One region of the Brevibacterium siliguriense genome, then DNA from elsewhere that is predicted to be linked to it. Evidence: predicted binding sites of a transcription regulator. Region 1 holds the regulator's gene; each other region holds the start of a gene.

Region 1 (9,549 bases):
AGTCGGCAAGGACGAAGATGACTTCTCCACCATTCAGGTTCGTGCGACCTCCGGTGACAACCGCCTCGGCGGCGATGACTGGGATCAGCGCATCGTCGACTGGCTGGTCGAGCAGGTCAAGAACAACTACGGTGTGGACCTGACCAAGGACGCCACCGCTCTGCAGCGCCTCAAGGAAGCCGCTGAGCAGGCCAAGAAGGAACTGTCCTCGGCGACCAGCACGAACATCTCGCTGCAGTACCTGTCGATGAGCGAGAACGGACCCATCCACCTGGATGAGACCCTCACCCGTGCGAAGTTCGAGGACCTGACCAAGGACCTCCTCGAGCGCACCAAGGCTCCTTTCCACGCAGTCATGAAGGACGCCGGCGTCTCCGTCAGCGACATCGACCACGTCGTCCTCGTCGGCGGTTCGACCCGTATGCCCGGCGTCTCCGCCGTCGTCACCGAACTCACCGGAGGCAAGGAGCCCAACAAGGGCGTCAACCCCGATGAGGTCGTCGCCATCGGCGCTGCCGTGCAGGCTGGTGTCCTCGTGGGTGAGCGCAAGGACGTTCTGCTCATCGACGTCACCCCGCTCTCGCTCGGACTCGAGACCAAGGGCGGCGTGATGACCAAGCTCATCGAGCGCAACACCCCGATCCCGACCAAGCGTTCGGAGACCTTCACTACCGCTGAGGACAACCAGCCCTCTGTGTCGATCCAGGTCTTCCAGGGTGAGCGTGAGTTCACTCGCGACAACAAGAACCTCGGCACCTTCGAGCTGACCGGTATCGCTCCGGCTCCTCGCGGCGTGCCGCAGATCGAGGTCGCCTTCGACATCGACGCCAACGGCATCGTCCACGTGTCGGCCACCGACAAGGGCACCGGCACTGAGCAGTCGATGACGATCACAGGCGGTTCCGCACTGCCGAAGGAAGACATCGACCGCATGGTCCGCGAGGCCGAGGAACACGCAGAAGAGGACAAGAAGCGCCGTGAGGCAGCCGATGTCCGCAACAATGCGGAGAACCTCGCCTACCAGACCGAGAAGCTGCTCACTGACAACGCTGACAAGTTGCCCGAGGAGCTCAAGACCGAGATGCAGGGCGATGTCGATGCCGTCAAGGAAGCACTCAAGGGTGAAGACGACGACGCCGTGAAGAGCGCCTACGACAAGCTCGTTGAGAACCAGCAGAAGATCGGCGAAGCCATCTACAGCCAGCAGGGCGGTGCCGAAGGCGCCGAAGCTGCCGGTGAGGGCGCAGCCGATGCCAGCACAGACGACGATGTCGTCGACGCTGAAGTTGTCGACGAAGAGGATGAGGAGAAGAAGTAATGACTGCCGAGGGCAACGACAAGTCGTCCGAGGAGCCAGGCTTCACCTTCAGTGACAAGCGCCGGGTTGATCCGAACACCGGTGAGGTCCGTCCCGAGGCCGACGCGCAGTCGGCCTCGGCCGGGGTCGGCGAGGAGCCGACCGCGGATCCGAATGCCGAGCAGCAGGGTGCGGCCGCGGCCGATGCCAGCGACCTCGGTGTGGACATCCCCGCCGATGCCTCGGGTCTTGAGGACACCGAGCCGGCAGCCGAGCCCGAACCGGGTTCGGAAGCCGCGGACTACCTGGCCGACCTCAAGCGCATCAACGCCGAATATGCGGCGTATCGGATGCGCGCCGACCGGGAACGCGAGCGTGCGGCACTCGGCGGCACGATCAAGGTCGTCGAGGCCCTGATCCCCGTGCTCGACGAGGTCAAACTCGCCCGCGAGAACGGCGACGTCACCGGGCCTTTCGAGACCCACGTGAACAAGCTCGTCGAATCACTGAACAAGATCGGCGTCGAACAGTACGGAGAGGTCGGCGACGAGTTCGATCCGAACCTCCACGAGGCGCTCATGCAGCAGCCCTCGGACGAGGTCGAGACTCCGACGCTCTTCCTGGTCATGCAGCCGGGCTACCGAATCGGGGAGCGCATCATCCGCGCTGCCCGCGTCGGCGTCCAGCAGCCGGAGGACTGAGCTACGACCACGATCGCCGAGGCGGCCGCCCGCCCCGTACGTCAGTTCACCGACGTACGGGGACGGGGAACCGCCTCGGCGACGGTCCGGATCTTCGGGGCTTTGCCCCGGCGATGCGGATTGTGAGAGGACAAGTGAATACCGTGATGACTGGATTGTTTGGAAGGAAAGGAGGTGCCAGGTGAATACCGGACCTCAGAATGATTGGTTCGACAAGGACTTCTACAAAACCCTCGGCGTCTCCAAGGATGCTTCCGATGCCGAGATCAAGAAGGCCTATCGCAAACTCGCACGCAAGTATCACCCGGACGCCAACCCCGGTGATGAGAAGGCCGAAGAGAAGTTCAAGGAGATCGGCCAGGCCCACCAGGTGCTCTCCGACAAGGAATCCCGGGCCCAGTACGATCAGGTCCGAGCCATGGGCGGCGGTGCTCGGTTCAGCGCCGGTGCAGGCGGACCCGGCGGTGCTGCCGGCGGCGGATTCGACGACGTGTTCTCCGACCTCTTCGGAGGCGGCGGACGGACTCGGACCCGCACGACCTACGGCGGCGGGGGCGACGTTCCCCCGGACCTGGCGGATCTGCTCGGCGGATTCGGCGGAGGCTTCGGCGGTGGCGGCGGATACGGCGGGTACCAGCCCCCGGTCAAGGGCGGCGACATCAAGTCGAGCACGACGCTGTCATTCACCGAAGCCATCGACGGCGCCTCGGTGAAGCTGAACATGCCCGGCGGGAAGCCGCTGACCGTGCGCACCCCGATCGGGGTCAAAGACGGACAGAAGATCCGCCTGGCCGGCAAGGGCAAGACCAGCCCCAACGGCGGCGAGAACGGTGACGTCATCCTCACCGTGCACGTGAGCCCGCACCCGGTCTTCACCCGCGACGGTGACAACCTGCGGATGGATCTGCCGATCAGCTTCGACGAGGCGACCCTCGGTGCCGAGGTCAAGGTGCCGACCCTGGGCGGAATGCCCGTCAAGGTCAAGGTCGCACCGGGGACGCCTTCAGGGCGGACCCTGCGTGTGCGCGGCAAGGGCGTGAAGACGAAGAAGGGCACCGGAGATCTGCTGGCGACAGTCGAGATCGTGTCGCCGAAGAACTTGTCCAGGGAAGCCAAGCAGGCGGTCGAATCGTTCAAGGCTGCCACCGAAGGTGAGGATCCACGCGCTGGCTTGCTGGACAAAGCCAAGGCCAGTTGAGGTGGTGAATCACAATGCACATTTCATCGAGTGCGGCGGTGTATGTCATCTCGGTGGCAGCGGATCTGGCGGGCATGCACCCGCAGACGCTGCGGCAGTATGACCGCCTGGGTCTCGTCACTCCGGAACGCACCGCGGGCCGGGGGCGACGCTACTCCGGAAAGGACATCGCCAAGCTGCGACTGATCCAGCAGCTGTCGCAGGACGAGGGAGTCAACCTCGTCGGGATCAAGAAGATCATCGACCTGCAGAATCAGGTCGATGCGCTCAAGAGCCGCAATGAGGAGCTTGAGGACGAGGTGCGGACCCGCAGATCGGCGCAGGAACGCGATGCACGCGTCTTTGCAGCCGGCACCGTGGGCGGGGACGTCGTCTCGATCTCGCGCGGACGTCGCCCGCAGGGCCGTCCGGAACCAGGAGCCCTGGTGCTGTACAACCGGTACCGACGCGGCTGAGATAAACACAATAACGAAGAGCGCAGACCCGAACGGGTCTGCGCTCTTCTCAGTTCGCGTCGAGCTCTGCAGAGCTCAGGCGGTCGCTATCAGATCTCAGCGGGATCCTGGGCCACCTTCTTGCGGCGCATGGTCATGGCGACTGCAACTCCACCGATGAGGAGGAGGCCGGCGCCGCCGACGAGGCCGGTCAGCTCGGTACCGGTGCGAGGCAGGTCGCCCCCGTTGCCGGCATCACCGTTGTCGCCTTCGTCGTTTCCGCCATTGCCGTCTTCGTTTCCGTCGCCGCCACCGGCATTCGGATCCTCCTCGACCGAGAAGTCACCGGTCAGTTCGTCATCGCCGCAGGTGACGGTGACATCGTAATCGCCGACGTAGGCCGAGGCATTGGACGCGCTGGTGCCGTAGACGTTGACGTTGGCCTTGCCTTCGTCGTCAGCCTGAACGGTCTTGTCGAAGGCGGTGACGCTCGATTCGCCCTTGGGGGTAACGAGGAAGCGGACGTCTTCACCGGGCTCGCAGTTCTCGACGGCGAGGGTGACACCCTTGTCTTCCTTGACGAAGTCAGCGGGGGTGATCGACTCGGGGAGACGGTCAACGTGGCTTCTTCAGCAGGAGTTGTGGGGTCCTCGGTCTTGTCTTCGGTGATGGTGAAGCCCTGAGCCGGGGAGTTGGTCTTGGTCGCCTGGTCGACGCCCCAGACGGTGTAGTCGCCGGCCGGAAGTGCGTCGTCGCCCTCGAACTTCAGGGTTGCGGAGACTTTGCCCTCGTTGTCGGCTTCGACTTCCTTGGTTGCGAAGGGTGACTGTGCGGTGCCGCCCACGACGGTGACCTTGCCGCCGGGGGTGAAGCCCTCACCGGTGACCGTGATGCCGTTCTTCGCGAAATCGCTCTGCGAGATCTCGTCGGTGTTGAGCGAGACCTTCGGATCCGCCTCGGGAGCCTCGGGCTCGTCGGTGTCATCGACAACGTTGAAGCTCAGTCCGTCGTAGGTGCGCTGCTCACCATCGCGAGTGATCGTGACGGAGAAATCAACCGTACCGTTTTCGATGTCCTCGGCGGGCTGAGTGGAGTAGATGTTGTATTCGAAGTTATCGCCCTCAGCAGTTCCAGCTTCGCCGGTGAGCGAATCCGAGATCTTGTCTCCGGCTTCAAGGCCGGTGATCGTGACGACGATACCCTTGTCCTTGTTGGCGAGATCCTCGGCAGTGATTTCCTTGGGGGAGGTCGTCACCTTTGCCTCGATAGCCTGCGCATCAGCCTCAGGTGATTCAGACGCAGTGCTTTCCTGGGCGTCGCCGGAGTTCTTGACGACAGAGTGCGAGTAGTTGACCGAGCCGGGGGCAGCGATGACTGGGGATGCGGCCAGGCCGGTGATGGCGATGGCCACCGCGGGGGCGAGGGCGAGCTTCTTCATGTATTTCCTTAGAAAATTACAGCTGGGTGTGAAGTATTACGAATGTAACAGTAATGCAACATTCACCACACGCATAGTTGTGTTCGTTTTGTTCAGTGCTGGCTTCGGCCCTGTCGCAGAGTTCATTCTCCATTCATCCTGACCGCCCGATTCGTCGCGGACTGCAGAGCAGAAGGAAGGGCGGCTCAGCGTGTGCTGGGCCGCCCCTCCGAATCGATCCAGGCTGTCCGCCTGGCTCGGATCAGAAGCTCGTCGGAGTCTGACCGAATTTGTTCTTGCGGCCGGTCAGTGCGATCGCGGCACCACCGACGAGGAGGAGCAGGGCTCCCGTCGTCAGTCCGCCGAGGTCGGCTCCGGTGCGAGGCAGCTGGCTTCCGTCGTCTCCACCGTTACCGGCATTTCCGTTGTCGCCGCCTCCGGAGCCGCCGCCGTTGGCACCTTCGGTGACTGTGAAGGAGTCCTTCATGGTGTCATCGCCGCAGGTCGCGGTTGCGGTGTACGCACCGACGTAGGCGGAGACATCCGACGAGGTGCCGAAGACGTTGACGGAGGCATTGCCTTCGTCGTCAGCCTTGACGGTGTTCTCGTAAGCCGTGACGTTGATGCCCTTCGGGTTGACCTCGAAGTGGACATCTGCGCCGGGCTCGCAGTTCTCGACGGCGAGGGTGACGCCCTTCTTCTCATTGGCGAAGTCCGCTGCCTCAACCGTCTTCGGTGAGACCTTGAAGGTCGCCTCGGCGGGTGCCTCGGTCTCGCCGTCGTCACCGTCATCTTCGCCGACAACGTTGATGTTGCCTTTGAGGGTCTCCGACTCGGTGCCCTCACGGTCGATGGCGACAGTGAACGGAACCTTGCCGACCTCGAGACTGTCCGGGTTGCCTCGGTAGTAGAGGTGGAGCTTGTAGTCTCCGTCAGCCTCTGCGGTCTCGCTCTTGCCGGTGAGCGAGTCGGTGATCGTGTCGCCCTTCTTCACGCCGGAGACGGTGACGGTCACGCCCTTGTCCCTGTTGGCGAGATCCTCGGCGGTGATCTCCTTGGGATCGACCGTGAGCGAGGCGTCGATCGGATCGACAGCGTCGTCTTCGGTGATGGTGAAGCCCTGAGCCGGGGAGTTGGTCTTGGTTGCCTGGTCGACGCCCCAGACGGTGTAGTCGCCGGCCGGAAGTGCGTCGTCGCCCTCGAACTTCAGGGTTGCGGAGACTTTGCCCTCGCCGTCGGCTTCGACTTCTTTGGTTGCGAAGGGTGACTGTGCGGTGCCGCCCACGACGGTGACCTTGCCGCCGGGGGTGAAGCCCTCACCGGTGACCGTGATGCCGTTCTTCGCGAACTCGCTCTGCGAGATCTCGTCGGTGTTGAGCGAGACCTTCGGGTCGATTTCCGCGACCTCATCGACGACGTTGATTTCGCCGTCAAGGGTCTGTGATTCTTCGCCCTCACGTTCGATGGTGACGGTGAAGTCGACGGGACCCTCTTCGAGGTCTGCTGCGTCCCCCTTGTAGTAGATCTTCTTGGAGACGGTAGTGCCTGAGGCGGTCTCGGACTCTTCGGTCAGCGAATCAGTGACTGTGTCGCCTTCTTCAAGACCGGTGACCGTGACGTTGACGCCCTTGGTCTCATCTGCGAGATCCTCAGCGGTGATCTCGTCCGGGGAGACGGAAAGCGAAGCGTCGATGGCCGCCTGGAGGTCGACCTCGGCGGTGCCGGCGACGTTCTTGCTGTCGGCGCCGTCCCGCTGCACCTGGACGGCGAAGGAAACCGACTCCTGCGTGACCTCTTTGGCAGAGCGCAGCTTCAATATTGCGGTCGAGCCCTGAGCGGTCGTGGCAGGGCCGGTGAGGCCGGACTTTGCCGAAACCTTGTCGCCCTTCTCGAGGCCGGTGACCTTGACAGTCACGCCTTCCTCGGCGAGTTCTTCGGCCGTGACCTCGCCCGAGGTCACCTGCACCGAGGCGTTGATCGGATTGGCCTTGTCCTCAGACTTGTCGTCGTCCTTGACGTCCTTGTCCTCGTCCTTGGGGGCAGGGGCAGGCTTCGGATCGACCTTCTTCGGCGGCTTCTTGGCGTCGTCCTTCTTGTCCGCCTTGTCCTCGGCCGTCTTCTTCTTGTCAGCGGCCTTCTTGGCTGCTTCGGCCTTCTCCTCGGCCTTCTTTTCGGCGGCCGCCTTCTCTGCCTTGGCCTTCTTCTCTGCCTCAGCCTTCTCAGCAGCGGCCTTCTTGGCTTCTTCCTTCTTGAGCTTCTCGGCTTCGGCCTTCTTCTGCTCGGCGGACTGCGATGAGGTCGACTGGGCAGACGTCGATTCCGCAGCAGCGACCGGGCTCGCGACAAGCCCGGTGAAAGCGAGCGCGACTGCCGGCGCGAGGATGATCTTCTTCATTGGAGTGCCTTCAATCTCTGTGGCGAGGGGTGTGATACGGCACTCATCCTAGGTTCTGAGGGTTTTCCAAACTATTTCTGTACGTTTTGTTCAGGTTTAAAAGCGGTAACACTTGGGTGGATTTCTTTAACCATCTCGTGACCTACTCGTCGGTAAAAGAATGACTGTCGCGGCCGCCTCGGCGAGAGGGAGCGCCGGCCGCGCGAACTCAGCGATTCCGACCTAGACCGGCCACGCCTCGGCGCGGATCTGCTTGCGCTGTTCGACAGTCGGCACTCGGACGGTCAGGGCCGAGGGATCGACCTCCATCTCGAGGTACGACGACTGCCCCAGCGGATCCCCGTCGAGTTGAATATCAACGTCGTCACCGGCTTCGACGACGACCTTGCGGCACTTCCGAATATTCGTGTGCAGCCCGCGTGAGGCTCGACGGCCGGCGATCGACGCGAGCACGCCGACCCACTGCCCGAGGTTCTTCGGGCTGACGATGAGCACGTCGAGCATGCCGTCGTCGATGACCGCCTGCGGCAGCAGTTGGATGCCGCCCTGCAGCCGGCCGCAATTGCCGCCGAGGACCGAGCGCACCCTCGCCGAGATCCGATATTCGTCGTCGAACGTGACCTTTACATGACTGGGTTTGCCGGTGAGCTTCCGCGATCCCGCTTCGACATAGGCGAGCCATCCGAGTCGCGCCTTGAGATCATCGCTGGTGTCGGCCATGACCGCGGCATCGAATCCGAGCCCGGTCATCACGGTGAAGATATGGGTGTCGCCGTCCGGGGCGGTCTTCGCCTTCCCCACGTCGATCTCCCGGTTGCGCCCCCACAGGGCGATCCGCAGCGCCCACTCCGTCTTATCGAGGACGAGATCGATATTGCGTGCGAGCAGGTTTCCCGTTCCCAGCGGCACGATCCCCATCGGAGTCGAAGTTCCCGCCAGCGCCGAGGCGACCGCGCGGATTGTCCCGTCACCGCCGGCGGCGATGACGACGTCGACCCCCTCGTCGAGGGCGCGGGTGGCGGCTCCCTCACCCGAGTCGTCGACGGTGGTCTCGAGCACGAGCGGAGGGCTCCATCCCTCGAAACGGCAGATCGCCTCGGCGGTGGAGGACAGATTGTGGACATCGGTCTTCGTGGGATTGACGATGAGTGCGGCACGGTACCGGGCGGAATCATCGACGACTTCGTCGGAGAGGTTCGCCGGGTGGGCATAGCGTCTCATCGTGTTGAGGGCGCGACGAACGCCGGTGCGGCGGCCGATGAGGAACGCGGCCACGAGCACAGCGAGTGCGCCGATGATGATGACCCAGGTCATCAGGGGATCCAACTCGATGATCATGGCCCAAATGTACAGTGCGGAACTCAAACGCGAGCTGAGGGTCGAATATCGAAAACAGGCCCGGCCCGTTAAGCTGAGAGGGTGATCGATCTAGCGCTTCTCAGAGACAACCCGGCCCTGTTCAAGGCATCGCAGGAGGCTCGCGGGGCATCCGTCGAGCTCATTGACGAGGTCATCGCCGCCGATTCTGCTCGTCGTGCGGCCATCACCGCCTTCGAAGACGCACGTGCGGATCAGAAGTCCTTCTCCTCTCAGATTGCGAAGGCGGCGAAGGAGGACAAGCCGGCACTCATCGCTGAAGGCAAGGCGAAGTCCGAGGCCGTGAAGTCGCTGTCCGCGGAGTCCGAAGAAGCCACTTTCGCCTTCGACCAGCTCGTATCGAAGGTCCCGAACCTCATCATCGACGGCATCCCGTCGGGCGGCGAAGAGAACTTCGTGACGCTCAAGACCGTCGGCGAGCCCCGCGACTTCACCCCGGACGGCTTCGAACCGCTCGACCACCTCGAGATCGGCGAGAAGCTCAAGGCCATCGACACCGCCCGTGGCACAAAGGTCTCCGGATCGCGCTTCCATTACCTCACCGGATTCGGTGCGAAGCTCGAGATGGCTCTGCTCAACCTCGCGCGTGACGTCGCCGAGGAAGCCGGATTCAGCCCGACCATCACCCCGACCCTCGTTCGTCCTGAAGTCATGCGGGGCACCGGCTTCCTCGGCGAGCACGCCGACGAGGTCTACCGCCTCGAAGCCGACGACCTGTTCCTCGTCGGCA
Region 2 (9,549 bases), 140 kb from region 1:
GCCGGTGACCACATGGCCGCCGTCTGCCCGGCTCTGGCCGCTCAGCGCTACGGTCTCGAGATCGTCGCCGAAGACATCGGCGACCGCAAGGATGCCGTCACCCGATTCGTCGTCGTCACCCGCCCGGGCCCTCTGCCCGCTCCGACCGGCGCGGATAAGACGACCATCGTCGCAGCGCTGCGGTCCGACCGCGCCGGTTCCCTGCTCGAACTGCTCGAACAGTTCTCCAGCCGCGGGGTGAATATGTCCCGCATCGAATCCCGGCCGACCGGGGACGGGCTGGGCCTCTACCAGTTCTCGATCGACCTGCTCGGGCACATCCATGAGGCACGGATGGCCGAGGCTCTGCAGGGAGTCCACCGGGCAGCACTCACACTGCACTTCCTCGGCAGCTACCCGAGCTCCGACGGAGCCGTGGTGCCGATCGACCCGACGACGACGGATGAGTCGTTCGCCGCAGCCGCCGATTGGCTGGAGTCGACTCTGGGCGCCTGAGCGTCTGGGGCTGCTCCCCGTCCCGTTTCGCCGCTGAGTGCGGTGCCTCGCGCGCCCTACCCGGCGCCTAATCTGCAATACTGGCGTCTACTGGTAAGTAAGTGTGCGCAGATTGCCAGAAAAGGGTCCTGTTCCGGGCAATCTGCGCACACTTGACGTCGGTTTGCCCGCCGATGAATGCGACAGAGGAGTCGACGATGAACGCAGACAGCCGCCCATCCCCCGATGCGATCGTCGTCGGGGCCGGTCTCGCCGGACTCGTCGCCGCACATGAACTCACCCAGGCCGGCAAGCGCGTGCTCATCCTCGACCAGGAGAACCGAGCGAACCTCGGCGGGCAGGCCTTCTGGTCCCTCGGCGGACTCTTCCTCATCGACTCCCTCGAACAGCGACGGCTGCGCATCCACGATTCGCTCGAGCTCGCCAAGGATGACTGGGCCACTTCGGCGGGCTTCGACCGAGACGAGGATCATTGGCCCCGGAAGTGGGCGGAGGCCTACCTCGAGTTCGCGGCCGGAGAGAAGCGCCAGTACCTGAGTGACCTCGGCCTGCGACTGACCCCGATCGTCGGCTGGGCAGAACGTGGAGGGTCCGGGGCGGGTGAGCACGGCAATTCCGTGCCCCGCTTCCACCTCACCTGGGGCACCGGCCCCGAGGTGGTCCGAGTGTTCCGTGACCCCGTCGAGACCGCAGAGGCCGCCGGACTCGTCGAGTTCGCCTTCCGTCACCGCGTCGACGAACTCATCACCGAGGATGGGGCCGTCGTCGGTGTCCGCGGACGCACGCTCGCCCCCAGCCACACTGCCCGCGGAATCAAGTCGAACCGGGAGGAAGTCGCGGACTTCGAACTCCGCGCTCCCGCCGTCATCGTCACCACCGGCGGCATCGGACACAATTTCGAGCTGATGAGGAGATACTGGCCGACCGACCGCCTCGGCGAATTCCCGGACACGATGCTCGCCGGAGTGCCCGCGCACGTGGACGGGCGGATGCTGCGGATCGCCGAGGATGCCGGAGCCAGCCTCATCAACCGGGACAGGATCTGGGCGTATACGGAGGGCATCGAGAACTGGAATCCGATCTGGCCGGGGCACGGGATCCGCATCATTCCCGGACCGTCGTCGCTGTGGTTCGATGCCGAAGGCAACCGCTTCCCGGCCCCGAACTATCCCGGCTTCGATACGAATCGGACGATGCGCACCATCCTGGAGACCGGTCACGACTATTCGTGGTTCGTGCTCAACGAGTCGATCATCCGCAAGGAATTCGCGCTCTCCGGTTCGGAGCAGAACCCGGACCTCACCGAGAAGGACATTCGCATCACGCTCGACCGGGTGCGGTCCTCCGACGCACCGGGACCGATCGAAGCTTTCAAGAAGTACGGTTCCGACTTCGTCGTGGCCGAGACCACCGAGGATCTGGTCGCGGGAATGAACGAACACTCCCGCGGACCGGTCATCGATCATGACCACCTCGTGGAGCAGATCCGGCAGCGAGACCGGCAGACCGACCACGCCTTTTCGAAAGATGCGCAGGTCCAAGCCATCCACAATGCGCGGTCCTATCTGGGCGACAAGATCGTACGCGCGGTCAAACCGCACAGAATCCTCGACCCCGCACACGGTCCGCTCATCGCGGTGCGTCTGAGCCTGCTCTCGCGCAAGACTCTCGGCGGGCTGGAGACGAACCTCGACGGGCAGGTGCTTGCCGCGTCTGGTGCTGGTGCAGGGTCCGGCAGCGGCGAACCGATCCCCGGCATGTATGCCGCCGGTGAGGTGACCGGTTTCGGAGGCGGCGGGATGCACGGCTACAACGCACTCGAGGGAACGTTCCTCGGCGGATGCATCTTCTCCGGCTTGCGCGCCGGACGCGCTGCCGCAGAGCAGGCAGGCTATACGGCGAGGCCTGTGAAGCCGGAGACCGGATCCGCACCCAGCGAAGGAAAGCGCACATGACCCCCACCGCACAGTCGGACCTCACCGTCCTCGTCACCGGCGGCACCTCGGGAATCGGCAGAGCCGTCGCCGAGGCACTGGCGACGAAGGGATGCACGGTGCTGGCGACCGGACGGAATCTCGACCGCCTCGAACCAGCCGAATGGATCCCCGGCGTCCGCTATCTGCCGCTCGATCTGGCCGTCCCCGACGGTCCGGACCGTTTGGCCGGAGAACTCGATGAGCTCGGCCTGCTCGACGGCATCGATGTGCTGATCAACAATGCCGGTGAGAGCCAGTCGGGGCCGTTCGAAGAGCTGCCGGCCGAGGCCATCGAGCGGCTCTTCCGCACGAACGTGTTCGGGCCCGTTCGGCTGAGCCAGCTCGTTCTGCCCGGAATGCGTGCACGCCACCGGGGGCGCATCATCATGGTCGGGTCGATGCTCGCCAGTTTCCCGCTGGCCCACCGCAGCTCGTATTCGGCGGCGAAGGCGGCTCTGCGCGCCTTCGCCACGGCGGCAAGGCAGGAGCTCTCCCCCTTCGGAGTGTGGGTGAGCACCGTCGAACCGGGATCGATCGCCACAGGCATCGGACTGCGGCGGACGAAGTACCTCGAAGAGGGTTCGCCCTATACGCAGGATGTCACGACGATGCTCGAACGTCTCGACGCCAATGAACGCGGCGGCATTCCGGCAGAGAAAGTCGCGGCCACGATCGTCGATGCAATCATCGCGCCGCGACCGCGCGAGTTCTACGCCGTCGGCAGCAGGGCACCGCTGCCGTTCCTGCTGGGGCGCGCGCTTCCGCGCGAACTCATGTCGAAGATCGTCGCCGCCCAGCACGGGCTGAAGCGGTGACGACAGGCGCCGGAAGCGGAGGCAGGGCGAGTATCTGACGTCGGGCTGAAGCGGTGAGCCTCGGAGGCCCGGCCCCAGCCGCCTACTGCAGCCGTGACGGGATGAGGTGCTGGGTGGTCGAGATGCCGAGCACCCGCTGCTGCCGTGACAGGTTGTAGGTCCGGTCCGACTGCAGGTATCTGACGAGGAAGAGCTTCGCGAAGTCCCCGCGTTTAAATATGCTCTTGACCTTGAGCCCGAGCTTCGCCGCCACCAGTGCCTTGTCCTTCGCCACGCCTTCGATGACGACTTGGTCGTAGCCCATTCGTGCGAAGTGAGTGACGACAGCCTCTTTGAGCCGGTAGGGAATCGGGTCGCCGATATTGAACGGTCCCGCCGCCGACGGCACATCCAGGCAGGCGAGCGCCGCCCGGACCACATTGTCGATATGAGTCAGGGTGATCTTCTGACGACCGCCACCCGGCAGCCGCAGCACACCCTTCTTCGACATCCGCGACAGGAACGGCATGAGCATCGTCTCGCCCGGGCCATAGACTGCCGCCGGCCGCAGGATCGCCGCATCGGCCCGCAGGCGCCCGACGAGCTGTTCGGCGAGCGCATGAGTGCGAGAGTAGGCATCGGCGAAATCGTTGGGATCCTTCGGACCGGCCTCCTCCCACAACTCGGCGTGGGGTTCGGACTCGGAGTACACCGTCGTCGAGGACACATGGACGACGCGGGACTGCGGGAAGGCGTCGAGGACATTGCGCGTGCCCGTCACCTTCACCTCGTAGAGCTCATCGTCATCGGCGCTGACAGAGGCGATCCCGGCACAGTGGAAGACCGCGGTCGCGCTCTTGGCCAGCGAAGTCACCGCTGCAGGTGCGGGCTCCGTGATGTCCCAATGCTGGAAGTTCACCCCGGGGATCTCCGGGTTCCTCCGACACAGCGCATAGACCGTTTCGCCCCGATCGGCGAGCGCCCGTGCAATGGCACCACCGATGAAGCCGCTGGCTCCGGTCACTATCACCGACACGACGGTCCCCTTCTCCTCTTCATGCCCACCGCCTCAGCGGCGGTGCTGCCACTGCGGTTCCCTCTTCGTCAGGAAGGCGTCGATCCCCTCCTGCGCATCGGCTGCAACGGCATTGTCCGCCATCACCTGCGACATCCGCGCATAGGCATCGGCCACAGGCAGTTCCCGCTGTTCGTAGAACGCGGCTTTTCCTAGGGCAACTGTAGCCGACGAGGCGGACGCGACCTTGAGAGCCAATTCCAAGGTGGCCGACTCCAGGTCAGCATCGGCGACGACATCGGAGACGAGGCCGAACTTCAGCGCATCTGCAGCGGTCACGAAATCACCGGTCAGCAGCATCCGCATCGCCTGCTTCGCCGGCACCGCACGGGAGAGTGCCACCATCGGAGTCGAACAGAACAGACCGATCTTCACCCCGGGAGTGGCGAACCTGGCGGACTCGGCGGCGACCGCCAGATCGCAGGTCGCCACCAGCTGGCAGCCCGCAGCAGTGGCCACTCCCTGCACCTGCGCGATGACCGGCTGCGGGATGGACTGGATGAGCTGCATCAGCCGCACACACGCATCGAACGTGGTCTGCTGCGTGGCATGATCGGCACCACGGATCTCGGTGAGATCATGACCGGAGCTGAACACATGACCGGCGGTGTTGAGGATGACCGCGCGCACATCGGCGCGCTCGGCCACCTCGGTGAGGGTGCCGATGAGGTCCTCCATGACCGTGCGCGACAGCGCATTGCGCGTGGACGGCCGGTTGATCGTCACGGACGCGACTCCGTCGTCGAGGTGGCCGAATACAATTGATTCCGACATAGCCTCATTCTGCCAAAGGTCTGCGGACCCGGCGCGGAATCTGCGCCGACATTTTTCCGCCCGCCTCCGGACTTATCCGCCCCGGTGGGAGCGGTTCGGAGGGACTGGCATGACCACGTTGCTGATGATCATCGGATTCGGAGCCGCCACCTCTGTGGTGGTCGGATTGGGGCAGAAGCTCAAGCTTCCCTGGCCGGCGCTGATGGTCCTCATCGGCATCGCCGGCGCGTTCATCCCCACCTTCGCCGAGGTGGCTATCGACCCCGAGCTCGTCCTCCCCCTGTTCCTGCCGCCCCTGCTCTTCGCCGCCGCGCAGAAGACATCGTGGGCGCTGTTCGCGATCCGGTGGCGCACGATCCTCGGCATGTCCGTGGCCCTGGTCGGGGTGACCGTGGCCGCCGTCGCCGGGTCCGCGGTCTTCCTCATCCCCGGAATCACGATCGCCGCTGCCATTGCACTCGGCGCCATGCTCGCCCCGCCCGACCCCGTCGCCGTCGAAGCCGTGGCCAGCACCGTCTCGATCCCCCGCCGCATCATGTCGACCCTGCAGAGCGAGGGCCTGTTCAACGATGCCGCCTCCCTGGTCATCTTCCAGACCGCAATGGCCGCGGTCCTGGCCGGCACCGAGGTGGACTACGCAGATCTGGCCGTGTCATTCGTCGTCTCCGCCGTCGTGGCGATCATCGTCGGACTGGTTCTGTCCTTCGCCGCATGGTGGGTGATGGAGAAGATCGACCACACGATCGCTCGGTCCTCGCTCATGCTCGTCCTGCCCTTCGGCGTCTACCTCGTGGCCGAGCACTTCCACGCCAGCGGAGTCATCGCCGTCGTCGTCGCGGCCCTCGAGGTGCGACGCCGCGATGTCGAGGGCAATTCGGCGGAGCGGGTGACGCAGAATTCGACGTGGCAGGTCCTCGAGATGCTCATCACCGGAATCGCCTTCGGTCTCATCGGCCTCGATCTGCGCCTCATCGTCGAATCCGAGCACGCCGACCTCGGGCGGGCGATCCTCGTCGGTGCCCTCATCGCCGTCGTGGTCGTCGCCGTCCGCTTCGTGTGGCTGCTGTTGGGCACGGTCATCGAACGCAAGAGACGCGAGGAGGATCCGGATGCCGCGCCCCTGAGCGTCCGCGATGCGACGCTGATGACCTGGGGCGGGATGCGCGGCCTGGCCACCGTCGCACTGGCCCTGTCCATCCCGGCCACGACGAGTTCCGGCGCACCGTTCCCCGGGCGGTCCTATATCGTCGTCGCGGCCGCGGTGGTCCTGCTGGTCACTCTGGTGCTGGCGGGTTTGAGCTTCCCGACGGTCGTCGCCCTCCTCGGCATCGACGACGAAGCGGAGAAGGAGCATCAGGCCACCAGGGACATCGCACTTCGGGCCTACAAAGCCGCGATGCGCGAGATCAAGAACGACGACAGCCTGCCCGACGACGTCATCGAACCTCTGCGGGCACGGTTCAAGGTCCTGCACGATCAGCTCAGCGGAACCACCGATGACCAGGCGAGCTCGGAACAGGCGATGGCGTTCAAGGAGCACCGGGAGCAGATGATGCAGGTGCAGAAGAAGGCCATGCAGTCCGCCCGCGCCGAGGTGCTCAAGGCCCGTCGCGAACGCGGCACCGATCCGGAGATCGCCGACCGGGTGCTCCACCGCTTCGACCTCCAGTCAGTCATCACCCGGTAGGGGCGCCTCGGCGAAATTCTTCTTCGATTCTGAAGGTTGAGTGGAATAGACTCAACTTTGTTGGTGTTGTTCTTTTCGAGAGCTGAAATCAGCACAGAATTCTGAAGAGGAGATGCGTACATGGACGCACAGATGACAACCAAATCCCGGGAGGCGCTGCAGACTGCGGTCAACGACGTCGTCGCCCGGAAGAATAACCAGATAGAACCGGCTCACCTCGTCGCGGCCCTGCTCGGCCAGCCCGATTCGCTGGCCGCCACCCTGCTGACGAAGGTCGGTGCCGACCCGCAGGCCGTGCTCCGGTCGATCGAATCCGTGATCAGCGGATTCCCCACCGTCAGCGGTTCCACCGTCAGCCAGCCGGGGCTCTCCCGCGCGGGCCTGGAGATGATGAACCTCGCGCAGGAGGAGATGACCGCACTCGGCGATCAGTTCGTCTCGACCGAACACCTGCTGCTGGCCGCCGCGGCCGGCCAGGACACCACGGGTGAGGCGCTGCGTGCGAATGGAGCGAACCGGGACGCGCTGCTGGCGGCCCTTCCCGAACTGCGCGCCGGCAAGAAAGTCACCTCGGAGAACCCCGAGGAGACGATGCAGTCGCTGGAGAAGTTCGGTATCGATCTCACCGCAGTCGCCCGTGAGGGCAGACTCGACCCGGTGATCGGCCGCGATAAGGAAGTGCGCCGCGTCGTACAGGTGCTCTCCCGCAGGACGAAGAACAACCCCGTCCTCATCGGTGAGCCCGGCGTCGGCAAGACCTCCGTCGTCGAAGGCCTGGCCCAGCGGATCGTGGCCGGTGACGTACCCGAATCGTTGCGCGACAAGACGCTCATCAGCCTCGACCTGTCCGCCATGGTCGCCGGGGCGAAGTACCGCGGCGAGTTCGAGGAGCGGTTCAAGGCCGTGCTCGAGGAGATCAAGAACGCCGACGGCCGGATCATCACCTTCATAGACGAACTGCACACGATCGTCGGTGCCGGTGCCGGCGGGGACTCCTCGATGGACGCGGGCAATATGCTCAAACCGATGCTCGCCCGCGGTGAGCTGCGGATGATCGGTGCCACCACGCTGGACGAGTACCGCGAGAACATCGAGAAGGACCCCGCCCTGGAACGCCGGTTCCAGCAGGTGTTCGTCGGTGAGCCCAGCGTCGAGGACACGATCGCGATCCTGCGCGGGCTCAAGGAACGCTACGAAGCCCACCACAAGGTCACCATCAACGACGGCGCCCTGGTCGCGGCCGCGACAATGTCGAACCGGTACATCACCGGCCGACAGCTGCCGGACAAGGCCATCGACCTCGTCGACGAGGCGGCTTCCCGCCTGCGGATGGAGATCGATTCGGCTCCGGTCGAGATCGATGAGCTCCGCCGCGCCGTGGATCGACTGAAGATGGAGGACATGGCGCTGGCGAAGGAGACCGACTCCGCGTCCGTCGAGAGGCTGAGCGCCCTGCGCGCCGATCTCGCCGACAAGGAGGAGGAGCTGCGCGGACTTGAGGCCACGTGGGAGTCCCAGCGCGCCGGCCTCAACCGGGTCGGTGAGCTGAAGACGAAGCTCGACGAGCTGCGTTCGGCCGCCGAGAAGGCTCAGCGCGACACGGACCTCGAGACCGCGTCCCGTCTGCTCTACGGCGAGATCCCCGCCGTGCAGAAGGAGATCGCCGAGGCCGAAGCCGCCGAAGCCCAGGCCGAAGCGGGAGCGAATTCGGATCAGATGGTCTCGGACAAGGTCTCGAGCAACGACATCGCCGAGGTGGTCTCCTCGTGGACGGGCATCCCCGCCGGACGTCTCGTCCAGGGTGAGGTCGAGAAGCTGCTCGGCGCGGAGGGCATCCTCGGTGAACGTCTCATCGGACAGAAGAACGCCGTCGCCGCGGTCTCCGACGCCATCCGCCGTTCGCGCGCCGGTGTCGCCGATCCGGATCGTCCGACCGGTTCGTTCCTGTTCCTCGGACCGACCGGTGTCGGCAAGACGGAGCTCGCGAAGTCTCTCGCGGACTTCCTCTTCGACGACGAGAAGGCCCTGATCAGGATCGATATGAGCGAATACGGTGAGAAACACACCGTGTCCCGTCTCGTCGGTGCCCCTCCGGGCTACGTCGGATACGACGAGGGCGGCCAACTCACCGAGGCGGTCCGCCGTCGGCCGTACTCCGTCGTCCTGCTCGACGAAGTGGAGAAGGCGCACCCGTCCGTGTTCGATATCCTGCTGCAGGTCCTCGACGACGGTCGGCTCACCGATGGTCAGGGACGCACGGTCGACTTCAGGAACACCATCCTGATCCTGACCTCGAACCTCGGTTCGCAGTTCCTCGTCGACAAGAATCTGTCGACCGAGGAGCAGAGGTCCAAGGTGCTCGATGTCGTGCATTCGACGTTCAAGCCCGAGTTCCTCAACCGTCTCGATGACATCGTGATCTTCGACGCACTCAGTCAGACCGAGCTCGCTTCGATCGTCGATCTGCAGATCGCGCACATGTCGCGCAGGCTCTCGGACCGTCGGGTCTCGCTCGAGGTCACTCAGGGTGCCGAGGACTGGCTGGCTCTCGAAGGCTACGATCCGGCATTCGGTGCCCGGCCGCTGCGCAGGCTGGTCCAGCGCGAGATCGGCGACAAGCTGGCCCGTGCCCTGCTCGCCGGCGACATCGTCGACGGGGACACCGTGGTCGTCGATCTGCCAGAGGACCCCGAGGCCACCGGCCTGGAGCTGCGCCCCAAACGGTAAGGCTCCTGGCCGCGGCGAGTT
Region 3 (9,549 bases), 1.5 Mb from region 1:
GACGCGAACGGCGCGGATGAGGTCGGTCGGGTCGGTGTCCTTCAGCAGGAAGCCGCTTGCCCCGGCGCGCACGGCGCGGACGATGTACTCGTCGAGTCCGAAGGTCGTCACGAGCACCACCCGGACGGCGTCGAGCCGCGGATCGTCGGCGATCTCCTCCGTCGCCCACAGTCCGTCTCCGTCGGGCATGCGGATGTCCATGAGGACGACGTCGGCGGGTGCTGTGCGCAGCGCCTCGAGCAGGGCGTACCCGCCGGAAGCTTGGATCGTGACCTCGATATCGTCCTCGGAATCGAGCAGTAAGGCGAAGCCGGCGCGCACGAGCTGATGGTCATCGGCGATGGCGACTCGGATCGGTGTCATCGGTGCGGCTCCTCGTCGGGCAGCTCTGCATGGTCGGCGTTCCAGGGGAGGTCGACGTCGACGGCGGTTCCCTGCCGACCTTCCGAAGTCAGGGTGAGCGACCCTTTCAGCAGCTTCGCCCTCTCACGCATGCCCATGATTCCCGTCCCTTCGACTCCGTCTGGGAGTCCCGTCCCATCATCGCTGATGCGCACTCGCAGCCGGTCCGAGTTCCGTGCGATGACGACCTGTGCGCTGCCGGCCGCAGCATGTCTGAGCACGTTCGTCAGTGCTTCCTGGATGATCCGATAGGCGGCTGCGTCCGTTGACTGGCCGGGTGTCTCTCTCACACCCTCGGCGTCTGTGGACCGCCGGTCGTCCACCCTGATGTCAGTGGAGCCGACGAGGCGGGAGACCAGCGCCGGAACGGCGTCGAGCCCGAGGACCGGAGCCAAGGGCGCCGGTCCTGAGACTTCCGCAGCACCGGTGTCGGAGCGCATTGTGTGCAGCACGGTGCGCACTTCGTTGAGCCCTGTGCGGCTGAGTTCTCTGATGGCCGCGAGTGCGGACCGCGCCTGTTCCGGATCGCGGTCGATGAGGTGTTCGCCGACTCCGGCTTGGACATTGATCTGGGACAGAGCATGGCCGAGGACGTCGTGGAGGTCCCGGGCGATGCGCAGTCGTTCGGCCTGGACGACCTCGGCGTGGCGTGCGTTCTGTCGAACTGCCTCCTGGCGACGGAGCTCGCTGCGCCGGCGGACGAACGCGCCGATGCCCACGGCGATGGCGAGTCCCATCGTCGCCGAGACCACCCGCCCCACCGACCAGCCGATTCCCAGCAGGGGACCCAGCAGCAGACAGCCCGCCCATACTCCCGCCGCCGAAGCGATCGCCCAGAATGCATTTCCACGGACGATCGCGGCGACGACGGCGAAGAGGAAGGCGGCATAGAACGGCGTCGTCCCCGGCCCGGCCTCCGCGGGCGACCAGGGACCGCGGTCGCTCCACGCACCCGGTCCCATACCGAAACCGCCGGGGCCCGGATCGGGAGTCACCGCCGCCCACACCAGGACGTCGAGGAGGACGAGCCCTGCCAGTACGGCCACGCGCGGTCCGGGCCACCGCGCTGAGACGAAGAAGATCACCGGTGAGAGGACCGCGGAGCCGATGCGGATGATCATCGCGGCGGCAGACGTCTCGGTCTGCACGGCGAGCACGATGGCGAACGGCAGCTGCAGCACAGCTGCGGCGACGGTGAGCAGGACGACTTGCCTGCGTGCGCGCGGCGGAGTTCCTTCCGCGGGTGCGGAGCGGTCCGGTCTCATTCTCCGATCGTAGCCACCCGGTCCGGACGCCGTCGTCATCCTCGGGGAGTATCTCCGCTCACCGCGGTGAGAGTACGCGGTCAGAGGATGACGTCGACGAGTCCGAAGTCCCGTGCCGCCTTCGCGTCGAGGACGAGGTCGCGATCGAAGTCACGGTGGATCTGCTCCGGGGTCCGACCGGTGCTGTCGGCGAGCATCTCTTCGACGTCCCGACGCTGCCGGACGATCTCGTCTGCGGCGACGATGAGGTCGGGGATCGTGCCGCGCGCTCCTTCGGCATGCGGCTGTCGCAGGACGGCGCGGGCGTGGGCGAGCATGGCCCGCTGGCCGGGTTCTCCGGCGGCCAGGAGCACGGCCGCATCGGCGACGGCCTGCCCGACGCAGGTGGTGGCCACGGGCGCGCCGATGTGGTGCATTGCGTCGAAGATCGCCGTCATCGCGGTCAGGGAGCCGCCCGGGGAATTGATGTACATGCTGATCGGCAGGTCCCGGCTGCTCGAATCGAGGTGGAGCAGCTGCGCGATGATCGTGTTCGCCACCCCGTCATCGATGGGCACGCCGAGGTAGACGATGCGATTGCCGAGCAGATGCGAGTAGACATCGACGATCTTCTCGCCGCCACCGGTTCGGTCGACGACATTGGGGATCGTGTACTGACTCATCGCCCTCCTCCGATCTGAACATGCAGATCCGCCGGAGAATCGATGACCCGATCGATGAGCCCGTACTCGATCGCCTCCTTGGCGGTGAACCACCGGTCACGCAGGGAGTCTTCGAAGATGCGGTCGTAGGTCTTTCCGGTCGCCTCGGCGATCCGGTGCAGGACGGTGTCTCTGACCGATCGGAGGTCGTCGCCCTGGAGTTCGATGTCGGCGGCGGCTCCGCCGATCCCGCTCGATCCCTGATGGAGGAGGATGCGAGCGTGGGGCAGGGCGAGACGTCGTCCGGGCGTTCCCATGCTGAGGACGAACTGTCCCGCCGAGGCGGCCCACCCGAAGGCGATCGTGACCACGTCATTGGGCAGGGCGGCGATGGTGTCGGCGATCGCGTGCATCATCGGCACGGATCCGCCAGGAGAGTTGATCCACAGGTGAATATCGGAGCGCGGATCCTCGGCGGAGAGGAGGACGAGTCGGGAGACGATCTCCATTCCGTTCTCGTCGCGCAACTCGCCGTTGAAGACGACGGACCGGTAGGCGTAGAGCATGCGCTGGGATTCGGGGATCGCGGTGGCCACGTCGGCATCGTCGGAGTCGGAGAACAGGGGCGGTCGGCTGTGGGGCGAAGAGTTGAGAGTGAACATGCGTCCACGCTGGCAGAGCCGGTGCGCATGGAGAACCCTGATCCGCTCGGCGCAGACGTCTGCCGCTGTGAGCAGACGGACTCCGTTTCTCTGAACGGCCCGCACAGGCCCGCGTGCTAGCATCGACGCAGTGGTTAGGGGGCGAAATGATGGCGAATATGTGGCTGACTCTGCAGCTGCTCGTCGTCGTGCTCTCTTCCGACCTCGACTCGGTCGTGCCCCAGTCCCCCACTCATCTCATCGTCCTGGCTCTCCTCGGCGCGGCCCTGCTGACCCCGATCGCCGCATGGGCGAGCATGGCTATGCTGCGTGTGCTCTCGCTCTCGGCGCGTCCGCCGGCTCTGCCGGGCACGCGCCGAAGCATCCGCGAATTCCGCATGCCGGAGGAACCCGGCACTCCTGGTACGGCTCTGCCCAGAGCCCCCTCTTCCGTCGTTCACGCCATCGCCTGAACGACCTCGATCACGTTCCGTACGGAACGCCTCCCCGCCTCGGCGCAGGCAATTGTCATCAATCGTCACGGTGATGGCCTGCAACGGCCCAATCAACCGCGCCTCAGTGCGCCCTGTCCGAAGGACACTCACCTGTGAACATCTACGAATTCCTGCCCATCCGCCTGCTCGTCGAGGCCGCCTATACGGTGGTCACGGGGATCAGCGACATTCTCGAACCGCTCGCCGGCGGCTTCAGTGCCGCCCTAGCCGTCATCGTGCTCACCGTCCTGGTCCGCGCCGTGCTCATCCCCGTCGGGGTGTCCCAGGTCAGAGCCGGCATCACTCGAAAACGACTGGCCCCGAAGATCAGCGAGCTGCAGAAGAAGCACAAGGACAAGCCCGAGCTCATGCAGCAGAAGCTCATGGAGCTGTACAAGGAGGAGAACGCCTCTCCTTTCGCCGGGTGCCTTCCGGTGCTCGCGCAGATGCCCGTGCTCATGGCCGTCTACGGTCTCTTCATCAATGCGACGATCGGCGGGCATGCCAATGAACTGCTCGGACATACGCTCTTCGGCCTGCCTCTCAACACGAGCTTCGTCAAACTGCTCGGCGCCGGCGATCTGACCGGCACCGCAATCACGGTCTACCTCATCCTCGTCGTCCTCATCGCCGTCGTCGCCGGGTTCTCCCGACATCTGCTCACCCCGGCCACACCCGAGACCCCGACCACTCCCCCCGCGAAGAACGGGGCAGATGCTCCTGCGATGCCGGATCTGTCAGGAGTGATGAAGACCCTGAGCTTCATGCCCTTCCTCACCGCGATCTTTGCGCTCTTCGTTCCCTTGGCCGCTGCGCTCTATCTGGCGACGACGACCACGTGGACGCTCGGCGAACGACTCGTCCTCAACCGCCTCCTGGGCGCGAACGAATCGCAGCCGGAGGAGAAGACACCGGCCTGACTGGCCCGGCTGAACCAAGAACACAGAAGAGCCCGGGGCGGAGGATTCCTGTCCTCCGACCCGGGCTCTGCGTCGAGGCCGGTGCCGGGCCGCCTCGGTGATCAGGCGATGATCGGCTCCGGGCGGGTGCCGGCCACGACCTTGAGTGCGCCGCCTTCGACAGTGGCACGCACGGTGCCGCCCTCATCGACCGCCTCGGTGACGAGGAGATCGGCGATGCGGTCGTCGAGCTCGCGCTGGATCGTGCGACGCAGCGGACGGGCGCCGAACTCGGGTTCGTATCCTTCATCGGCCAGCCAGTCGAGAGCCTCTGCCGAGACGTCGAGGGCGATGCCCTGAGCCTCGAGGCGCTGCTTCGACGCAGCCAGCTGGTGATCGACGATGGACCGGAGCTGCTCGCGATCAAGCCGTGAGAACATCACGGTGTCATCGATGCGGTTGATGAACTCCGGCCGCATGAACTCCTTGAGACGACCCATGACCTTGGCCTTGAGGTTCTTCTCCGCGTCAGCGGCGGCGCCGGAGGCGAAGCCCAGCGGAGTGCCGGACATGAACTCGGAACCGAGGTTCGAGGTCATGATGACCACGGTGTTGCGGAAGTCGACCGTGCGGCCCTGGCCGTCGGTGAGCCGTCCGTCATCGAGGACCTGCAGCAGCAGATTGAACGCATCCGGGTGGGCCTTCTCGATCTCATCGAGGAGGATGACCGAATACGGACGGCGGCGGACCTTCTCCGTCAGCTGACCCGCCTCGTCGTAGCCGACGTAGCCGGGAGGGGCACCGACGAGGCGGGACACCGTGTGGCGTTCGCCGAACTCGCTCATGTCGAAGCGGATCATGGCCGACTCGTCGTCGAACAGAGTCTGTGCCAGAGCCTTCGCCAACTCCGTCTTTCCGACACCAGTGGGGCCGAGGAAGAGGAAGCTGCCGATGGGCCGATTGGGATCGGCCATACCGGTCTGGCTGCGGCGGATCGCGCGCGACACGGCGGTCACGGCTTCGTCCTGTCCGACCACGTGGTCGTGGAGGACCTCTTCCATATTCGCCAGTCGTGCCTTCTGACTCTGCGTCATCCGTGCTGCCGGGATTCCGGTGGCCCGGGAGACCACATGCGCGATCTCCTGTTCACCGATGATCGCCTCGGCGGCAGCGGTCTTCGCGGCCTCCGCGTCCGGATTCTCGGCGGATTCGATCCGGGCGGTCACCTCGTTGATCTCATCGCGGACACGGCCGGCACGCTCGTAGTCCTCCACCTCGATAGCGGACTTCTTCTCCGCTTCGAGTTCGGAGAGATTGAGCTTGAGCGCGTCGATATCGATCGCGGGTCCGCGCCTGAGCGACATCCGGGCTCCGGCCTGGTCGATGAGGTCGATGGCCTTGTCCGGCAGGAAGCGGTCGGTGATGTAGCGGTTCGACAGCTCCACGGCCGCACGGACCGCCTCGGCGGTGTAGGTGACCTCGTGGAACTCCGCATAGCGGTCCTTCAGCCCGTCGATGATCGTCACCGCATCCTCGACGCTCGGCTCACCCACGGTCACCGGCTGGAAGCGACGCTCGAGAGCCGAATCCTTCTCGATAGTGCGGTACTCCTTGAGCGTGGTCGCGCCGATCATGTGCAGATCGCCGCGGGCCAGGCGCGGTTTGAGGATGTTGCCGGCGTCCATCGAGTTCGCCTCGCCGTTGCCGCCGACACCGACGAGGGTGTGGAGTTCGTCGACGAAGACGATCATGTCTCCGTCGTCGGCGATTTCGTTGAGAGCTCCGGTCAGGCGCTCTTCGAAGTCACCGCGGTAACGGGTGCCGGCGAGCATTCCGGGCATATCGAGCGCGATGATGCGCTTGCTCTGCAGCTGCTTGGGAACTTCGCCCGAGTGGATGGCCTGAGCGAGGCCTTCGGCGACCGCGGTCTTGCCGACACCGGCCTCGCCGAGGAGGACCGGGTTGTTCTTCGTCCGGCGGGCGAGGATCTCGATCGTCTGCTCAATTTCCTCTGAACGGCCGATGACGGGATCGAGTTTGCCTTCGGCTGCGAGCTCTGTGAGGTCCGTGCCGAACTTCTCCAACACGGATTCCTGACCGTCCTCACCTTCGGCCTCCTGGCCGGGGTGCATGCCTGCGGCTTCGGCCGCCTCGGCACCGGCCTGCAGTGCAGCCTGGGTGACGCCGGCCTGGGCGAGGATCCGACCGGCGGGCATCTCCTGGTTGAGCACGAAGGCGAAGAACATGTGTTCGGGATCGATGTAGGTCGATCCGAAGGCTCGCGCCACCTGGTAGGCGTCGAGCAGGGCGCGCTGGGCCGAACCGGTCAGTGTGGGCGTGGAATCCGCCTCGGTGTCGGTGCTGGCCGGAAGGCGCTCTTCGATCGCATGGGCGATGGCCTCGGGATCGGCACCGGCCTGGCGCACGGCGGAGATTCCGGGTTCGGAATCGACCATGGTGCGCAGGATGTGGAGTGCGTCGACCTCGGACTGACCGTGTCGTGCTGCGAACTCTGCGGCCGCTTCGATGACCTCGTGGCTGCGCTTGCTCAGCAGTCGGTTGATGTCGACGGAACGGCCTCGGCGGGCTCCGGTCTGTCCCTGGAGGAAACGAGCGAGGAACTCGTCGAACGAGTCTCCGCCCGAGCCTGCGGGTCCGAAGAATGTGGCCAAAGCTGACCTCCTCTTTCAAAGTTGAGCGTATACGACTCAATCAACAGGTGCATGCGGACATATATTCCCGCCTGTCGACCACCCGACGGCGGAGTGTGAACAACATCACTGTCAAGAAATGCATTGAATGCATTTCTGCATTTGGTGCAATTTTGCAAGAGGTGCATAATTTTCTGGTGAGTTCCGAACCGACCGAATCCCTCCGCGAGCGTCAGACCCGGGAGCGCCGCGCGTCCATCCACGCAGCGGCCGTCGATCTCGTCTTCGATCATGGGCTCGACGAGGTGACTGTGGCTCGGATCGCGGAAGCAGCAGAAGTCTCGACGCGCACGTTCTTCAACTATTTCCCCACCAAGGAGATGGCGATCGTCGGACTGACGACCTCTGACGATATCGCCGCCGCTCTGCAGCGATTCATCGAGGACTTCGAGCCCCAGCGCGAGCTTCTGGTGGAGGATCTCTCCTTCACCATCCGCGCCGCGTTCGAATTCCTGCTGCCGCGGTCGGCGAACAAGCAGAAGCTGCGCGCAATCCAGGCTCGGCATCCGCACCTCGGCATGCTCAGCATGGAGACGAAGCGGCACTACTCCGAGCAGATCATCACCGGCATCCGCCGGCGAGTCGAACGTCGCGGAACCACCTTTGCCGATGACGATACTGCCGCACGGGCCACGCGGATGCTCGCGCAGCTGTGCAGCATCCCGCTCGAGCATGCTTTCGCCTCTGCGCGATTCGACACTGAACACGAATTGGACGACGAACGGGTGGACCAGGCGTTCAACTCCTCGATCGAACTGTTCCTGACCCTCTTAGAAAGGCTGAAATGACCACTACCGCCACCGAGCCCGCTGCCGAGGAGCAGCACGGCGCCGAAGAGGAGCCGGAGATCGAGACCCCGTCGGTGATCCTGCTGTTCACCGGCCTGATGCTGGCAATGTTCATGTTCTCGCTCAACCAGACCATGTTGGCCACGGCCCTGCCGACCATCGTCGGTGACCTCAACGGCGTCGACCAGATGCTGTGGGTCTCGACGGCGTTCATGCTGGCGTCGACGATCATGATGCCGATCTACGGCAAGCTGGGCGATTCGTTCAACCGGAAGAAGATCTTCATCTTCGCCATCTGCATGTTCATCCTCGGTTCGATCGTCGGCTTCCTGGCCCACAACATGGCCGTCCTCATCACCGCACGCGTCATTCAGGGACTCGGCGGCGGCGGTCTCATCATCCTCTCGCAGGCCCTCATCGCCGCGGTTGTGCCGGCGCGCAAACGCGGCCCGTACATGGGCATCATGGGAGCGAACTTCGCGGTCACCTCGGTGGCGGGACCGCTGATCGGAGGCTGGATCACCGAGGGTCCCGGCTGGCGCTGGACATTCGCGCTCAACCTGCCGTTCGGCGTGCTCGCGCTCATCGCCGCCATCATCTTCCTCAAGGTCCCCAAGTCGGATCGGTCGGTCAAACGCCATGTCGATGTCGCGGGAATGATCCTCATCGCCGAATTCACCTCGGCACTCATCCTCACGACTTCGTGGGGCGGCCATCAGTACGACTGGGACGATCCGATCATCATCGGACTCATCGCCATCGCCGTGATCAGCACCGTCGTCTTCGTCTTCGTCGAACAGGCTGTGCCCGAACCCGTCATCCCGATGTTCGTGTTCAAAGACACGAACTTCGTCCTCTGCACGATCGCCGGCATGTGCATAGCCATCGGCATGTTCGGCGTCCTTTCGTACATGCCCACGTTCCTGCAGATGGCCCACGGGATCGAAGCGACGAAGGCCGGGCTCCTCATGGTGCCCATGATGGCCGTGATGCTGCCGAGCTCGGTCATCATCGGCTTCGTCGTCTCGAAGACGGGACGGTACAAGTGGTACCCGGTGCTCGGCAGCGCGATCGTCGGCGTCGCCCTCTTCCTCATGGGGACCTTCGTAACGGCCGATCAGAACGTTCTCGTCGTCATCGGCTGCCTGTGTGTGCTGGGCCTCGGCCTGGGACTGTCGATGCAGATGCTCGTGCTCATCGTCCAGAACTCGTTCCCGGTGGCGATGGTCGGCACGGCGACAGCGTCGAACAACTTCTTCCGGCAGATCGGCGGCACGCTGGGCATGTCATTGATCGGTTCGCTCTTCACCTCGAGGCTGGCATCCAACCTCGAGGACGGCATCAAGTCTCTGGGGCCTCAGGGCGCCCAGGCGATGAAGGGCACGGGGTCGAATTCACTGACCCCCGAGGTGGTCAAGTCGCTGCCCGATCCGATCCACACGATCATCGTCAATGCGTACAGCGATGCGCTGGTGCCGATCTTCCTGTGGGTCTGCCCGCTGGGAATCATCGCGGCAGTCATCCTCATGTTCGTTCGTGAGAAGGCTCTGGCTACGAAGATCGATGCGGGTGCCCCGACGGACCATCAGCGTGAGGTCGTCGCGACCGACAGCATCGCTGTCGTCGAACAGCCTGGTTCGCTGACCCCCTCGGGCACGAGCTCCGTCAGCGATGAGATCGAGTACGAGAAGGCCACGCAGGGTGCCGG

The links. Region 1 encodes HspR, which represses chaperone genes until heat shock. Its sites were predicted from a motif close to AAGTTGAGTCNNNNNGACTCAACTT; they were not measured.
Region 2: a site for HspR is predicted at 6,835-6,859, ahead of clpB (ATP-dependent chaperone ClpB). Genes of this name have one in related genera too.
Region 3: a site for HspR is predicted at 7,033-7,057, ahead of BLU88_RS16250 (ATP-dependent Clp protease ATP-binding subunit). Genes of this name have one in related genera too.

What each region holds. Positions count from the first base shown of each region.
Region 1 covers NZ_LT629766.1:1,042,866-1,052,414, forward strand. Annotated here, with positions in the region: gene dnaK (molecular chaperone DnaK) at 1-1,318, shown strand, start outside; gene BLU88_RS04525 (nucleotide exchange factor GrpE) at 1,318-1,998, shown strand; gene BLU88_RS04530 (DnaJ C-terminal domain-containing protein) at 2,180-3,196, shown strand; gene BLU88_RS04535 (heat shock protein transcriptional repressor HspR) at 3,211-3,651, shown strand; gene BLU88_RS19120 (LPXTG cell wall anchor domain-containing protein) at 3,741-3,983, opposite strand; gene BLU88_RS18520 (hypothetical protein) at 3,980-5,068, opposite strand; gene BLU88_RS18350 (hypothetical protein) at 5,310-7,442, opposite strand; gene BLU88_RS04550 (diacylglycerol/lipid kinase family protein) at 7,665-8,780, opposite strand; gene serS (serine--tRNA ligase) at 8,862-9,549, shown strand, end outside.
Region 2 covers NZ_LT629766.1:904,648-914,196, reverse strand. Annotated here, with positions in the region: gene pheA (prephenate dehydratase) at 1-495, shown strand, start outside; gene BLU88_RS03945 (FAD-binding dehydrogenase) at 693-2,450, shown strand; gene BLU88_RS03940 (SDR family NAD(P)-dependent oxidoreductase) at 2,447-3,286, shown strand; gene BLU88_RS03935 (NAD-dependent epimerase/dehydratase family protein) at 3,369-4,301, opposite strand; gene BLU88_RS03930 (enoyl-CoA hydratase) at 4,335-5,114, opposite strand; gene BLU88_RS03925 (Na+/H+ antiporter) at 5,224-6,801, shown strand; gene clpB (ATP-dependent chaperone ClpB) at 6,922-9,528, shown strand.
Region 3 covers NZ_LT629766.1:3,603,318-3,612,866, forward strand. Annotated here, with positions in the region: gene BLU88_RS16220 (response regulator transcription factor) at 1-363, opposite strand, end outside; gene BLU88_RS16225 (sensor histidine kinase) at 360-1,667, opposite strand; gene BLU88_RS16230 (ClpP family protease) at 1,748-2,329, opposite strand; gene BLU88_RS16235 (ClpP family protease) at 2,326-2,970, opposite strand; gene BLU88_RS16240 (hypothetical protein) at 3,117-3,422, shown strand; gene BLU88_RS16245 (YidC/Oxa1 family membrane protein insertase) at 3,557-4,363, shown strand; gene BLU88_RS16250 (ATP-dependent Clp protease ATP-binding subunit) at 4,465-7,014, opposite strand; gene BLU88_RS16255 (TetR/AcrR family transcriptional regulator) at 7,191-7,841, shown strand; gene BLU88_RS16260 (DHA2 family efflux MFS transporter permease subunit) at 7,838-9,549, shown strand, end outside.